DNA from 3 places in the Paenibacillus sp. FSL E2-0151 genome. Region 2 is predicted to be linked to each of the others. Evidence: riboswitches for the same ligand, from Rfam matches in the RefSeq annotation. Region 2 holds a riboswitch; each other region holds the start of a gene.

Region 1 (5,570 bases), 2.6 Mb from region 2:
GAAGCACACGAAGGTCAGTCCAGCATGCTGGTCGCCAACCGTGAGCGTTCCTATCATGGACCGATGTTATCCATGAAGGATCTGCTTAAGCGTAACCAAGAGTACGAAATTGCGGCATATGTAAGACTTACTCAGGAGCCCACCACGGATCAAACACTACAGCTCACCACATATAAAAAAACAACTTCCGAAAGCTGGAACCCAATCGGTAGCGTGAAAATTGCCAAAACAGAATGGAATACATGGCACAAGATCACCGGAAAATTTCAGTATAGCGATGATCCCACTGAATTGAATTTGTTCATCGAAACACCCTACATCTCTGAAGATAGCGTAGATACGTTATCGTTCTATGTGGATGATGTATCATTTACTCTGGCCGAGCAACTGGAGATTGAAGAAGGTATTCTGTCTCTGAAGGACCTGTATCAAGATGATTTCCCCATTGGTGCAGCGGTGTATCGCTGGCAGTTGGAAGGCGCATACGGACAACTGCTCACAAAGCACTTTAACAGCTTGACCGCAACCTATGAGATGAAACCGAAGTACATGTCTCCTTCCGAAGGTGTTTATGAGTTCGAGGCAGCCGATCAATATGTTCAGTTCGCCGAGGAGCATGGTATGGGCGTACGCGCACATGCGTTGTTGTGGCATATTGATGCAGCAGAGTGGATGTTCAAGGATCCTCAGGGTAACCCTGCGAGTCGAGAATTACTACTTGCCCGGATTCAGGATTACGTTGAAACCGTCATGACCCGATACAAAGGTAAGATCTATGCCTGGGATGTGGTAAACGAGGCGATTGCGGATAGCAATGGTGATGCCAACGGTTTACGTAAAAGTCCCTTTTATGAACTAATTGGTCCGGATTATATTGAGAAAACCTATGAATTCGCTCGTGCAGCCGATCCGAATGCCAAATTATATTACAACGAATACTTCACGGAAATCCCTGAGAAAAGAGAGCATATGTATCAGTTGGTCAAACGACTGAAAGAGAAAGGGCTCATCGATGGTGTGGGTTTGCAATCCCACTATAACCTGGAATCCCCGCCCATCAAGGAAATTGAAAAAACGATCAGCATGTTCGCCGAACTTGGATTGGATATTCAGATCACGGAACTGGATGTGGATAGCGGAATTCCATTTGGTGAAGAGATGTCCGATGAAGTTGCAGTAAAGCAGGCGTATCGATATAAGGAACTGTTGGATTTGTACAAAAAACACAAAGACCACATTTCTTCAGTTACCTTATGGGGACTCCAAGATGAGAAGTCTTACAACAACCAGGCTATGCTGTTTGATTCAGCCCTTAAGGCCAAAAAAGCATACTGGGGACTTGTGGATGAATCCAGCTTGCCTGTGTTGACACAGAGAGCCGTCTCACTTTCGGGTAAACCGGATATCAAAAAACAGTCACAAGATCCGCTCTGGAACAAAGCGGTGTCTACTCCACTGAAGGGTGACTCTGCGGGATCAGCCAGTTTCCGCACCTTATGGGATCATAGTAACCTGTATATCCTCGTGGATGTTCAGGATGCGAAGGCAGATGTGAATGACAAAGTAGATATCTTTGTTGATCTCAATAATGGCAAGACCACTTCATATGAAGTAGATGACCGACATGTAATCATTAAGCGGTCGGGCAAAGCTGAGGGCGTGGAGAAGCGTTCATATCGTGTACGCGAGACCAAAGCCGGATATCAGGTTGAATTGTCCATTCCGTGGGGTGGTATCCAAGTCGGATCAGAATATGAAGCCGGATTGGATATCCGTGTGACTGATGGCGGTTCAAGTGGGACACAACCTTATAATCCACTGTACTGGAATGATCGAACACAATCTCAGGAACAGGATACAAGCAAATACGGCGTGATTCAGCTTGCCCCTATGCCCAAATCTGCACAAGCTGTACAAGGGATTGTTCAGATTGATGGGAAGAAAGACACATCATGGAATAAGGCTGCACCGATTGAAGTAAACCGGTTGAACCAAAGCGAAGGTGCAGAGGCAGTGGCTCGCGCAATGTGGTCAGGTGAATATCTATACCTGCTGATCGACGTCACTGATCCAAACATCATCACAGATAGCATCAACCCATGGGATCAGGATTCGGTTGAGATTTTCCTGGACGAGAATCACCAGCGCACACCGTATTTTCAATATGATGATGCCCAGTTCAGAATCAGTGCAGACAATGTAGGAACCTTTGCAGGGGGTGCCTCACCTGGACGCCTTGTAAGTGCTGTGAAGAAAACAAATAAAGGATATCTCGTAGAAGCCCGAATCCAGTTACATTCACTGACGCCCAAAACAGGAAATGTTCTCGGTTTCGAGCTTCAAATTAACGACAACCAGGGCGGAGGTAAGCAGAGCGTAGCCAAGTGGAATGATACGACCAATGAGAGCTGGAGAAACACTTCCCAGTACGGAATACTCACTTTTGTCGGAAAGAACAAACTCGGACATTAAACCATCGGCAGTAGTTGCAAGAATAGAAAACATCATAACAGTGGCTAAAACTCAACCATTGTTGTGATGGTTTTCATCGTTTACATACGTCACCAAAGGTGATGAGGGGCGATACAATCTGCCTTGACTATATTTAACAGCCCTTGATATACTAAATGGATGTTATTTTTTCTTTTATGGGAATAAGAAAGTAATCAACTACATACAACCGTTTGCGAGGGAGCCTTAACCGGCTGAGAGGGTGTTAAACCGACCTTACCTGACTTGGATAATGCCAACGTAGGGATGCAACGATGAAACACTGTACTTGGGTAGCTCATGCGAACCCCCTTGTTTTAGTGTATTTGTCTGCGAAACATCCTATGGATGTTTCGTTTTTTTGTTTTTAATACGTACATTATGAATTGGAGGAACACATGTTGACTATTTCAGAGAGACTATATCAGGCAGCACAGCCCGTGTGGAAGGAATGTCTCGAGCATCCCTTTGTTAAAGGAATCGGAGATGGTTCCTTACCGGTTGAACAATTTCGTTATTATTTGCTGCAAGACTACTTGTACCTGTTCGATTATGCCCGTGTATTTGCACTAGGTATCGTCAAGTCGCACGACCCCAAATTGATGCAGTTTTTTAGTAAAAACGTAGATAACATCCTGAATGGTGAAATGAAAATTCATCGTTCTTATATGGAGCGATTAGGAATTACAGAGGATCATGTGTTCCAGGTAAAACCTGCACTGAAAAATGCAGCCTATACTAACTATATGCTCTCTATTTCCCATGCGGGTGGCATAGCAGAAGTACTTGTATCCATTCTGGCCTGCTCATGGAGCTATGCGGAGATTGGTCAAGTCCTTGCTCAAAAGCCAGGTGCAGCTGATCATCCTTTTTATGGAGAGTGGATCACAGGATATGCTTCCTCTGAATACAACAGCAACAATCAATCCCTAGTGACGTTAACGGATAAGCTATTAGAAGGCTGTAGCGAGGGAACGTACCAACGGATGGAAGATATTTTCGTGATGTGCAGTCGCTTTGAGCTTGATTTTTGGGAGATGTCATGGAGGTTGGAGCCTTGAGTTCACTAATAGTTAATTCAATTAGCGAGCAGCGTCCATAAACAGTCTCAGGATGAAAAATAAGTAGATTTAAGTAAAGGAACGCTTGTATATGCGTGTTTCGTGACGATGCCAAAAAAAGGGCGGAGTGTATCCGCCTTTTTTATTGTTGAAATTCTTGACACAGGAACATTTTGTTCACTGAAGTCTCTAGCTAAAATCAAAAAGGGTGTCAGGACGGAATGTTCATAGCAGTCTGAATATTTTTCAGATCGAGCTGAATTTGCTCTGCAATATGGTAAGGGTGGTATAAGCCATGCTGCACCATGTAATTTGATATCTTTTCATGAGAGTCTATGGCTTCATCGAGCTGTTTCATCAAAATTTGTTTGATTTCGGGGGTGGCACATTCGGTCACAGCCATGGCGTAGTTTCTGACACCGCTCTTGGCGTTCATCAAAAAATCCATTGCGATCACGTCATCGGTCAGCGTATTAAGACCAGTCATGTGTTCTAATATTGGGTTCATTTTTTTATCTCCTATACAGTCGCTTTAGACAGCACTCCACCGAGCTCCTGAAGCTGCTGTTGTGATAATGTCGCATCTTGTTGCAAAATTTGCTTGAGCTCCGGGTCGGTTACCAGAGCTTGCATGGTCTTGGATTTTGTCATGCAAACCGTCTTGAACGCAGCTATTTCATGCACCTCGAGCATCTCATGCAAAGCGTATGTGGAATCCATTCAGATTGTCCTCCCATGTATCAATTCATATTTAAGGCTTTAAGATGACTTTAATGCAATCGTCCGTTTTTGTATCGAACACTTCATAGCCCCGCTTGGCCTCGCTGAGCGGAATGACGTGCGTAACAATGTCCCCAGGGTCCACTTTGCCAGACGTAACCAACTCGTACATGTATGGCATGTAGTGAATGACCGGAGCTTGTCCGGAACGGATATTCACGTTTCGCTGCATGATGTCACCGAGCGGGAATCCGTTATAACGTCCGCCGTATACACCAGTGACTTGAATGGTGCCACCTTTGCGGACAGCCTGAGATGCAATGATAAATGCACTCATGGTGCCGCCTTGCAGTTTCATACCGCTGGCTAGAAATTCAAGATCGCTCATCTTGCCGTCCATTCCTACCGCATCAATCACGACATCGGCGCCGCCTTTGGTCATTTCCTTGAGAGTGTTCCCAATATTCTTATCCTGTTCGAAGTTTACGATTTCCACATTGTTTGTTCGCTTTGCATGCTTTAAGCGGTAATCGACATAGTCGACGGCTATGACCCGCTTAGCTCCTTTCAGCCAGCAGAACTTCTGGGCCAGGAGTCCGACCGGACCGCAGCCGAGCACGATGACTGTATCACCATTCTTAACGCCGGCGTTATCTACGCTCCAGAATGCCGTCGTCATGGCATCGGCGATCAAGCTTAGCTTTTCGTCCGGTTGTTCGCAGTTTTCAGGGATCTTAAAGTGGGTAAAATTGGCAAATGGGACCCGTAAATATTCGGCTTGCCCGCCGGGATATCCGCCGGTCGTTCCGGAGTAGCCGAAATATGCGCCCATATCCCCGTGTTCGTTTGAATTGTCACATTGGCTTTCCAGCTGATTTTTGCAAAAAAAGCATTCTCCGCATGCGATGTTAAACGGAATGATCACACGGTCACCTTTTTTTACCTTGGTCACGCCAGGACCTACTTCTTCTACGATCCCCATCGGCTCATGCCCGATGACATAGTTTTCCTGAAGGTTAGGGATCATCCCGTGAATAAGATGAAGGTCAGAACCGCAAATGGCGGTACTGGTGATCTTTACGATCATATCGTCCGGTTTCACAATCTTCGCATCCGGCACCTCTTTGACCACGACATTTTTAACCCCTTGATACGTTACCGCCTTCATGCTTTATGTCCTCCAATATGTTCATCTGGGGTCCGATCAAACATCCCTTTACGTGACGTATCACCCGGGAACAGATTCATCTGCCCGATCATCACCGTATTTTTCGCCGAAAGCTGATCGAGTTGGTACTG
Region 2 (5,570 bases):
GGAAGACTGGCTTCTGATTTTCTGCTTGAGATCCGTCGCCCAGTGTGGAAGGATTGGCTACAAATGTTTTACCTTGGCCGTCATAGGTCGTGCCCTTTGGAACCACAATGGTTGAATTTACAACCGTAGGCGCAGCCGCAGCCGGAACTGCACCAAATATAGAAGCAACCAAACCAGCGGACAGTAACAACGTCAACATTTTTTTCATAACTTTATTCCTCCCTTATTCTCTCGTTTTTTGGTAGTGTACAGCCTGGGCTTGTACTGGAAGATCTTCAGAGGTGCACCTCTGTCCGATCTACAACCTAATCTTACCAAATAAGGGAGGTAACTAGAATAATCATTAGATCAGATATATCATGACATCGTACAATCCCTGTCATATCGGCATTTTTTGCATGCTAGGTCTCTCAAGCAATATGCTCATATCAACCTCTGGTATGCTCATTTGTAACGTATATACCCCTCACTTAATCCCCGATAACAAAGAAAGACCACTGCATTTGTCTCCAAATGTGTGATCTTGAATGGCTTCTGGCTTGCTGATATAAGATATCAGGCTCCAAATCTCTGACGATAACCGCACTTTCTACACAACTCTTCTACAGCTTCGCGTTTGGAGAAGCCATATACCAGATTGTTCGCTCGCTCACCCTCAATAATCTCCGAGAATGACTTCTCGTGCACATTACCAAGGTTAATCACACCCTCGCCATCGAGACAGCATGGAACCACCGTTCCATCTACAAGCACAGCTGCCTGACCGCGAAGTGCATGGCAAAAGCCTTTACCGTCATCTTCAGGTGCATCCAGACTTGGCCACTGGAACTCATGGTCCTGATTCAGGTATACATTCGGGGCAATTTTGACCCCGCTGCCTGGAACTACTTTTTCCTCAATGCGGAAGTCCAGATTAAACTCACGTTCCAATACTTCAAGGGTCTCCCGATTTCGATTCATCTGAGCATTTGTGAAGTTATCCTGTGTCAGATTCCACAACCGGAATGAAATGATGACATTGTGCTTAACGGCCTCGTGTACAAAGGACAAAATATGACGCAGATACCCGTCACGATCTGTTGAACCTTCATGCCCATCGAAGCTGTGCAGGGAGAAATTCATCTGCCGCAGCGCCGGTTTGCCAAGCAATTTATGCTGAGTCTTGGGCAGCAGTGTACCATTCGTTGTAATGTTCACCTTGAGTCCCTTCTCATGTGCGGAATCGAGCAACAGATCTATTTTGGGATGCAACAAGGGTTCACCTTTGACATGTAAGTAAATATGATTGGTGTGTGGTTTAACTTGATCCAGTATATTGTTGAAGACTTCAGGGTCAATGAATCCTTTGGCACGCTGTGTCTGCGGACAGAAGCTGCATGCCAGATTGCAGATACTCGTGATCTCAATATATACTTTTTTGAACGTTTTCAACTCGGGTCCCCATTCTGCCTAGGAGGGAGAACAATCCCACCTGCATTTGTGATCCGGCCAATATGCGCCACCACTATTATATCGGGTTAGGGAGCCCAGGTAAATTGTTCAGTTGTTCGGGTATGACTCCAAGTTCATCTCAAGAATTCTATCATGCTGCCTCTTTACAGTTCATGTTCGATTGATATATGCTGAACACACAACTGCATATCTTGAACTTTTGCACTAGGGGAGCCTTGCGGCTGAGACGAATATGACTATTCGGACCCTTTGAACCTGATCTGGATCATACCAGCGGAGGGAAGTGGAGCGGCCTTTTAGTAAGCGGAATTTTTTCATGTATGTGAAGATAAATTGCGGATTTAACTTACAGACCCACTCATTTCTCCGGAAATGGGTGGGTCTTTTTTGTTCCTTTTGCAGAGTATAGGATGCCGTTGTTATTGCAGTAGTCTGACATCAAGGGGGTGAGGATCAGATGGATAACCATGTAACCATTCACAACGTAAGCTTTGCTTTTCCCGAAAAAAAGGGTTCCCCTGTGCTCTCCAATGTGTCGCTTCAGGTTCAACAAGGAGAATTTGTCTCGCTCATCGGCTCCAGCGGATCAGGTAAAAGCACGCTCTTCAAGCTGCTCGCAGGCTTGCATGAACCAACCGTTGGCACCATCGATATAGCTGATGTCCCGCAAGGACAACGGCTCGGACGAGTCGCCTATATGCCGCAGAAAGATCTGCTGTTATCCTGGCGTACCGTCATGGAGAACTGCATGCTACCTGCCGAGCTTGCACCAGGCCGACAGGATAAGGACAAACTACGAGCCGATATCATCGCAGGATTGGCAAGGTTCGGCTTGTCCGGTTATGAACATTCCTATCCGGATGAGTTATCCGGCGGCATGCGGCAGCGGGTGGCATTGCTTCGTACCTTGCTTACAGGCGGGCAGCTCATGTTGCTGGATGAACCCTTCGGTGCACTCGACGCATTAACCAAACGAGAAATGCATCGCTGGTTGCTGGAGCTGTGGGAGAGCTTTGGCCAAACCGTGATGTTCATTACACATGACATCGAAGAAGCCCTGCTGTTAAGTGACCGTATCATTCTGTTAACTCCAGGAGGGCAAGGTCAGCAGTTGCAGGAGATGACGGTTCCTTTACCACGCCCAAGGCATTCGGACATGATCTACGAACCGGCTCTCGTGCAGATGAGGCAACAACTGGAGGAACAATTGCATGCACGATAGAGCTGAGGTTAGCGTCTGGACGTGGTGTTTAAAGTGGCTCTCGAGGTCGTTTTCCCAATATGGTCTGTTCATTATGCTCATGTTCTTATTACTGGCGATCTGGGAAGTGATTGTGCGTATGGGATGGGTGCCCTCCTTCATCATTCCTGCACCCACGGCCATCGTAAGCTCACTGGTTGAGCATCGCCGTCTGCTGTTGACCATCCATCTGCCTGCTACCTTTATGGAGGTTGTTGTTGGTTTTGTCTTGTCCATAGTGACTGGAATTACGCTGGCAACAGGCATGCATATGAACCGATCGATTGAAAGGGCATTGTATCCCTTCATCGTGATCAGTCAGACCATACCGTTGATTGCCTTGTCCCCCGTATTTATCCTGTGGTTTGGTTACACGTTGTGGAGCAAAGTCGCCGTGGTATTTTTAATCGCATTCTTCCCCATTGTGGTCAGTACCTACGATGGACTCCGCCAAGGCGATCCAGAGCAGCGTGAACTGTTGCTCACCATGGGCGCCAGCAAGTGGGATATTTTTTGCAAACTCCAGGTTCCGCTGGCACTTCCCTCTTTTTTCTCGGGGCTAAAGATGTCTGTGGTGTACTGCGTGGTTGGGGCAACGATTGGCGAATGGCTCGGTGGTAGCAAAGGTCTAGGGTACTTCAGCCGTCGTATGTCCAGCAACATGAACACGGATGCGATGTTTGCCGCCATTTTGCTGTTATCCCTGCTTGGGATCGTTTTGTTTGTACTGATTACCTGGCTGGAGAAACGGTTTAGCATACGGCGTCATCGTCATGGAGGCAAAAGAAAGGTTGGATAATACTTAGACAGAAATTAGATGTAAATACAGTAGTTACAATCTTCAAAACAAAACATATCTTATGCACAATTTCAGCAACATCTTCAATCAGTTCATTGTCACATTATCGTTAACATGCTGTTGCCCATTTTCTACAAATCAAAACGATGAAATGAGGAACTTCATTTATGAATAACAAAGGTATATACTCCCTGCTTCCCATCATACTCATTAGCCTTTTGCTGATCGTTAGCGGATGCAGCACCACAGACAATAGCCAAAATACGCCAACAACAGATTCGGCAACCAATACACAGCAAACAGATCCGTCTGCAACCGAACCTGCATCAGACGCCAAAGATAAACTGTCTATCATGCTCGACTGGTACCCGAATGCAGTACACTCCTTCATCTATGTGGCTCAGGAAAAAGGATACTTTGCAGACCAAGGTCTGGATCTCGATATTCAGATGCCTGCGGATACCAATGATTCGCTCAAACTTGTTGCTGCCGGAAAAATTGATCTGGCCCTAAGTTACCAGCCCCAAATCTTGCTCGCGCGTGGCGAGAACATTCCTGTACGTTCCATTGCTGCTGTTGTTCGGCACCCGCTTGTGCATCTGTTGACCGAAGCGAATGGCAACGTAAGTTCACCCAAAGATCTTGAAGAAAAGACTGTTGGTTATTCCTCCATTCCTCTGTACGAAGCGATGGTACGCACGATGATCAGTAAGGATGGCGGCAATCCCGACAACATAAATCTGGTCGACGTTGGGTTCGATCTGATTCCTTCGCTGGCTTCCGGACAAGCGGATGCGATTATGGGTGGTTTTATTAACCATGAACAATTGATTTTGGAGAAAGAAGGACATGCCATGAAATCGATTAACCCCGTCGATTATGGTGTGCCTGATTATTATGAATTGGTCCTGACTGCAAGTGAAGCTGGCATTGAAGCAAAAAAAGACCAACTTACCCGGTTCGTCAAAGCGGTCCAGGAAGGACAGAAATATGTGACTGAGCATCCAGAAGAAGCCTTGAGTATTCTGCTCGCTCATGAGAATGAAACATCACCGCTTGACCCGGAGATCGAAACCAAAAGCCTGGCAATTCTGCTACCACTCATGAATGAAGAAGGCCAACCATTTGGTCGGCAGGAAATGGAATCGTGGGAAAATGTACGTACATGGCTCGTTGAACAGGATTTGATTCCTGAATCGGTGAAAGCCGAGGATACTTTTATTACTCTGCAAGGAGAGTAAATAAAGGAGAGCAACGCGAATAAAGGAAAAGTGATTGAACATAAAGGGAATGAAAGCAATGTGATTAAAAGCAAAGTTAGCAAAACGTAGGATCGAATGCATGAAGTTTTGCGAAATGGAATTGGCCTGAAGCAAGCATCGGAGGATCAGAATTTATAACAATCCTAAGTGGCTTGATGTGCATCTGGGCAGATTGATATGCGTTTGGGTGGCTTGTTGATATGTATTTGGTAATGTAATTAGCGCTTATCTTCAAGCCTACTGGGAGCTGAAACGCTCCTTAACTTGATCGAAACAGAGCATGCTACGACCGCTAACGAATCTGAGGCGTCCTATTCAGGGATTTGGAGCGGTTGCAGAAATCTAAAGAACCTGAAACATGTTATATCAGAATAAATAGCTGTTTGCAGCGTTTTGGTCAGGAGATTCTGGGAATAACGTGTCTGATGTTCCTTACATTTCAAAAGGAGGACCTGACAGCCAAATAAGACGTCCTGTGTTCTTTAGAAACATCGTCTGACCAGTCGTGCCCCGATCGATCGTGCCCCAATCAGTTGGGTATCGACCAGCCTGGACTTCAAGACACTGGTTGGATGCTAACATCCATCACAGTATTGCTTGCCTGAGTTTGGAGAAATACCCTGGGTTCACTTTCTGTATTTTGTATCGTTTCGTTTTTTACTGTTTCGCTAGATATCGATCAGAATGATTCAATTTGTCTATATCCAGTTCCAAAAATCCATTTTAGTGAGTTATGAAATTGATTTAGATTTTACGTTTCTGCTTTTCCCGCATTAATGCATCTGGCTGTTGTTAGACTCTGCGCCCCAACTCAACA
Region 3 (5,570 bases), 540 kb from region 2:
CCAAGGGAAAAGAGCGGGTTGTTGCGGCATATAACTAATCTTGCCACGCTGTCCCGTTACATTCTGACCGTTCATAAGCACTTGGCCTTCCTGTGGCTTAAGCAGACCGCCGATGATATGGAACAGGGTGCTCTTGCCACAGCCAGAAGGTCCAACGATAGCAACAAACTCGCCTTGCTCCACAGTCAGGGACAGGTCGTTCAGAACCGGTAGCTTGCTACGCCGTTCACGGAATGATGCATGAACATTAACAACGTCCAGTGCAGGTGGAACCGGAGCAGGAGTCGTGTTGGCAGATCGATCAGGCGTAGCCGAGTTAAACTTTTCACCGTGCGTTGGCTCCATTACACTTGCTCCTCGTCCAGGCTGGACTTGTTCATCCTGTTGCAGATTCATATGGTCATCACTTCCTAATATACAGATTACTTCTTTACTACCGCTTTTGTGGCCGCCAGCGCACGAGCAGCTTCTCCAGCAGGGCAATGAACAGGAAGAGCAGCAAGCTGAGCGCGACAATAATCATGATCGCCACGAATAGGCGGTCCGTACGATAAGCCGACTTTTGCAACATCATATAATAACCAATACCCTTGTCTGCACCAATCCATTCGGCGATGATGGCGCCCATCACGCTATAGGTAGCGGCGATTTTGACACCGGAGAACACGGATGGCAGCGCATGGGGAAGCTCCAGCTTCCAGAAGATCTGATGACGTTTCGCACCAGCCATGCGCATATAGTTCATCATCGCCGCGTCAGTACGGGTCAAGCCATCCATCGCCGCCACTGCAACAGGGAAGAAGCAGACGAGGATGATCGTAATCAGCTTGGGCAACAGCCCGAATCCAAACCAGATTAACAGGAGCGGCGCGAGCGCGATGGTTGGGATATTTTGACTAAGAATAAGTAAAGGGTACAGGGCTGACTTGAGAAAAGGGACCAAATGCAGCACCATCGCTATCAGTAATCCGACCGCTGTGCCAGCCGCGAATCCAATCAGCGTTAACTGAATGGTTGCGGAAGCGTGCATGCCAAGCCGCTCGGCCTGGGTTGCGGCTTCGCGGGCGATGTCGGACGGTGCAGGCAGCATCCATTTCTCAATATGGAAGAGGGAGACGGCTCCCTGCCATATCGCTATAAAGAGAATAACCGCCACAATGGGCGGCCATACACTCTTGAAATAGGCATGCATTAGCGATACTTCTCCGTCAGGGTATCCATGCTGAAGCCAGTAGGGCTATGGGCGATTTTGATCTGGGAGATGATGCTTGGGCTGCCAGCCTCCACGAGTACCTCGTGCATTTTACGGACAACCTCCAGCAGTTCCTCCAGTTCCCCCTCCATCGTGGTGTCGAGTGCGTTCACCTGATATTTCAGGCCGGATTGCTGAATAACTTCAATGGCGCGATCTACGTAAGGATAAGAGTTCTCGCCATTTGGCGTTTTGGGAATAACCTGAATGCTAAGTAGTGTGCTTGCCATGAGAGATCACGGCTCCTTTCGTGATATATAAAATGAACTAATGACTGTTACACTTGCCACTTCGATGACAGAATAACCTTCCAATCGCTGTTATCCCCAGATTTTTGATTCCCTTTCTCTAAAGGGAAAATCCGGTGATAAAGGCGACCGCTTCGCTTTTTCACGTTATTTCTGTCCTCTCCGTCCTCATGTAAATATTAAGTTCGTTTTATATGAGAAATTTTATTGGGGTAAAAACTCGTTCGTATATGCCTTGCTCACATCGATCTGTTCATCCAGCAGTTTTTTACTAAACATCCAGTCGGTGTAGTTCTGCCACACTTCCTGCTTTTGCTCACCCCAACGCGGGGCGTCATCTGTGTACTTTGGACTAAGCCATTTCTGGCTTGCCAGTACCAAGTCTTTATCCAGATCCGGTACGGCCTTGATCAGAATGTTTGCTGCGTCTTCCGGATGATCAATTGCGTATTGATACCCTTCGGAGGTGGCTTTCAGGAATGCTTTCACCAACTCAGGGTCGTTTTGGATCGTCTGCTCGTTTGTTACTAGTACAGGCGTGTAGTAATCCAGTGCATCTGAATAATCCTTCACATATAACATGTCGATCGGTTCTCCGCGCAGTTCGGCTTCAATACCTGTCCAGGCGTAGAAAATCCATGCAAAATCAATGTCCCGTTTTACTGCGGTGAAAAAGTCGGCGTCACCCATATTAATGTTTTTCACTTTGGATACATCGGCTCCGTCGCCTTCCATAATGGATTGCATCACGGCTTCTTCGACTGGGGAACCCCAACCGCCATAGGTTTTACCTTCAAAATCTTTCGGTGACTTGATATTCCGATCCGCCGGAGCAGCGAAACCAGATGTATTATGCTGAATAACTGCTGCGATGGAGACCAATGGAACACCCTGTGTGCGGGCTTGAGTTACACTCTCCTGATAACTTACGCCAAAAGGCACTTCATTCGAGGCAACCATTGTATCTGCGCCACCGGCACCTGGTTGTACAATCTCCACGTTCAAGCCTTCGGCCTTATAAAAACCTTGATCTACAGCTGCATACAGGCCGGTATGATTCGTATTTGGTGTCCAGTCGAGCACCACTTTAATATCTTTCAGGGCGGCAGTGTCACCTTCGTTGCTGCTTTCCGTATTTGTGTTGCCGTTCTGCCCAGCTGGGGCAGCTTCTTTGCCACCACATGCGGCTACAGTCACCATAAGCACGCACAAGAGCAACAATCCCATCGTTTTACGCCATTTCATCTGTGGTCTCTCCTTCGGTATGTCCGGCCGATTGGCACGGGGTACTCCTTGGCTTCATATCCAATCATCTTGCATAAATCGACAGATTTATACCAGTTGAGATCTGGATAACGTCACTTTTTTAGCTCTCTGGCTATATAAAAGAACATTAAAAAAGCGTCCCGTATTCCGGGACGCGTGCAGGCGTTAGAGAGGTGGCGTTCAGCCATAGGGCTGTGCCATTTCGATATACTCCGATTCCTACGCTGGCATGATCCAGATCAGGTCTAAGGGTTAGTATCTTGGTGGGATACACTCTCAGCCGGCCAATTCCGACTCCCCTGGGAAACTATGAAGTTACGGGCATTACTAGGTGTAATTATAGGCCAGCAGGTGGAACGTGTCCAGTCAGGAACTGGATGGGGACACGTATGAACTTATCAAACAGGCCGTTATACATATGTATAAGAGCCTGTTTGGATGTGTTATTTTCAATAATTATCGTGGGGAATCATATAAGGCAATCTGACTGAGTGCAAAAGCATCGGATTTTGGGTCATAACCTACCTGTTTCTGAGTGGTTTCCAGATTTAATCGTTTAAACCGATTATTCGAGATCCCATGCAGTATGGTGAAGGGTTCAAGATCGGTAGTTGTAATTGCTTTGAACATCAAATCACACAAGTCAGCCGGACTAATGTACGCGCTCATATCCCTTGCCTCCAGCACGGGTCCGTCCGGTTGAAAATCATCATATGCACCTATACGTACCGCAACACTTTGTAAACCTTCGGTATACGCAAAATAGGAAGCGAGCGATTCTCCAAAACATTTGCTAACCCCGTACAAATTCCGTGGACGTGTTGGCATGTCCGGATAGACTTGAGCATCAATGGGATACCCCTCAATCGTCTGTGCACTGCTTGCAAGAATGACTCTTCGTACACTTTGGTCTTTAGCTGCACGGAATACATTAAATGTACCTTTGATATTGATGTCCAACAACGATTCATAAAATTCGGCATTCGGAGAAGGATCTCCAGCCAGATGTACAACCACATCCATGCCTTCGCAAGCACGCTGACAGGCTTCGGGGTCTGTCACATCCAGTGTCATGATCTCATGGCTGGTCCCTTGATACGTATGCAGTCTGTCGATATTTAAATCCGTTAGTCGCAGGCGAAATGCTTCTGACAAGTGTTGGGACAAGTCACGTCCAATTTTTCCGGCTGCGCCAGTAATTAAAATGTTCATGAAATCAGCTCCAATTCTTAGCGCTGGAAGAACTCAATCCATTCCTTTTCAGGTCCATAGATGAAGAAATAGCGGTAACCGTTAGGCAGTGTGATAATCTCTCCGTCGATAAATTCGGCTTCGGTGGCTTGAATGCGTTTGTACTCAGAATCAAGATCATCCACGTGGATCGCAAAATGGTGCACCGTACCTTCAGAAGGCAGGTTGTCGCTGTATCCTTGAATTAGCTCAATCTCAGTCTCGTTACTTCCATTGAAGCCGAGAAAGGCGAGCTGAATGACGCCGTTAGTATGGGTTACGCGGTCTTTCAATTCAAGACCAACAATCTCCGTATAGAAACGCAGCGTGGTCTCCAGATCACGCACGGCAATGCCGACGTGGTCAATGCGTTTTTGAAAACTCACAATCAAAAACCTCCTTATGTAGTGAATGTTTCTACCATTTTAAGGGATATCATAGAGCTGTACTACATGGTTGTCAAATCCAATTTTAAATTGGAAAAATCATAATTGTTCACAGAATGTTCACTTATGCGGAGGGTTTGGTCATCTCTATAATTACGAAGGTAAACAGAGAGGATGAGAGAATTGCCAACCAGCAAGAAGGAACAAATTATTTTCGGATTAATGATGTGTACAGGAATGGTCTTGGTCATGATGTTCTTCAATCTATGGCACAGTGGGTTACTCGGCAAGATGTCCCCGCTTGAGATACTGCTTCAATTCATATTATGTTTTGTCATCGCGTTTCTGGTGGAGTCTTTCATTGTTGGCCCTGTGGCGAGAAAGATTGCATTCTCCTTGCCCTTTGACAAGTCCAACAAGATTTTGGGTGTGCTCGTCATGTCATTTTTCATGGTGATTGGCATGGTTCTGATCATGTCCATGTATGGAATGATTTCAGCGTATCTTGCAGACCAATTAAGTGGGGGTTCCATATTCCGTACCTATCTTCAGACGATCGCTCGCAACTTCAGCCTGGCGCTTCCATATCAGTTAATCATTCTGGGACCACTCGTGCGATATGTATTCGGTAAATTCATCAAGGATAACGGGCCCGTAATGCCTGTCGTTAACAAAAGTGTGTGATTCGGCTGGCCCTAAGTATTTCCTGGGCAATCTTGTGCAAATGAATAGATATTATTCTCACCTTTAATGAAAGGTGATGAGAGAGGCAAAGATAGGGCACTGCCGCCATATTACAGCGCTAACGAATCAAGAACACCTTATTAGGCCTGTTTTTAGGGAATGAAAAATCTAACGAATCTCAGCGGCGTTATTATGCAAAAAACCTCCAACAAGGCATTTAATTGAAGCTAATTATCTATAATAACGTCTCTAGGATTCGTTAGATTTCAAATATGCAGAAATGGAGGGGAATAGCGTGTGCTAGGTTCGTTAGAACAGAGTAACACTACAAAAAAATGCCCACCGTCAGGTCATGACAGTAGACATTACAATTTCTTTAATAGGTATTTCTAATCCTCAGGACTGGATCAACACAGAACTGTTAAGTCGCAGAATTCACCATATGTTTGTTCTGCCATTGATACGTGATCACGCTAATGACAAGTAGGCCAACTGCAAAGATGG

What was found. Region 2 has a riboswitch for thiamine pyrophosphate ahead of MHI55_RS04995 (ABC transporter ATP-binding protein). Riboswitches for the same ligand answer to the same signal wherever they lie in the genome.
Region 1: it holds a riboswitch for thiamine pyrophosphate, as region 2 does, so the genes downstream of both, tenA (thiaminase II) here and MHI55_RS04995 (ABC transporter ATP-binding protein) in region 2, are expected to answer to the same signal.
Region 3: it holds a riboswitch for thiamine pyrophosphate, as region 2 does, so the genes downstream of both, MHI55_RS02675 (ABC transporter substrate-binding protein) here and MHI55_RS04995 (ABC transporter ATP-binding protein) in region 2, are expected to answer to the same signal.

What each region holds. Positions count from the first base shown of each region.
Region 1 covers NZ_CP150308.1:3,701,269-3,706,838, forward strand. The annotation lists gene MHI55_RS16705 (endo-1,4-beta-xylanase) at 1-2,472, shown strand, start outside; TPP riboswitch at 2,679-2,776, shown strand; gene tenA (thiaminase II) at 2,889-3,551, shown strand; gene MHI55_RS16715 (spore coat protein) at 3,763-4,059, opposite strand; gene MHI55_RS16720 (hypothetical protein) at 4,071-4,271, opposite strand; gene MHI55_RS16725 (zinc-dependent alcohol dehydrogenase) at 4,303-5,439, opposite strand; gene MHI55_RS16730 (spore coat protein) at 5,436-5,570, opposite strand, start outside.
Region 2 covers NZ_CP150308.1:1,076,066-1,081,635, reverse strand. The annotation lists gene MHI55_RS05005 (pectate lyase) at 1-208, opposite strand, end outside; gene MHI55_RS05000 (radical SAM/SPASM domain-containing protein) at 556-1,431, opposite strand; TPP riboswitch at 1,649-1,751, shown strand; gene MHI55_RS04995 (ABC transporter ATP-binding protein) at 1,910-2,674, shown strand; gene MHI55_RS04990 (ABC transporter permease) at 2,754-3,491, shown strand; gene MHI55_RS04985 (ABC transporter substrate-binding protein) at 3,659-4,732, shown strand.
Region 3 covers NZ_CP150308.1:539,759-545,328, forward strand. The annotation lists gene MHI55_RS02660 (ABC transporter ATP-binding protein) at 1-396, opposite strand, end outside; gene MHI55_RS02665 (ABC transporter permease) at 434-1,192, opposite strand; gene MHI55_RS02670 (thiamine-binding protein) at 1,192-1,482, opposite strand; gene MHI55_RS02675 (ABC transporter substrate-binding protein) at 1,705-2,745, opposite strand; TPP riboswitch at 2,965-3,077, opposite strand; gene MHI55_RS02680 (NAD(P)-dependent oxidoreductase) at 3,223-3,978, opposite strand; gene MHI55_RS02685 (VOC family protein) at 3,996-4,382, opposite strand; gene MHI55_RS02690 (hypothetical protein) at 4,557-5,066, shown strand; gene MHI55_RS02695 (MFS transporter) at 5,488-5,570, opposite strand, start outside.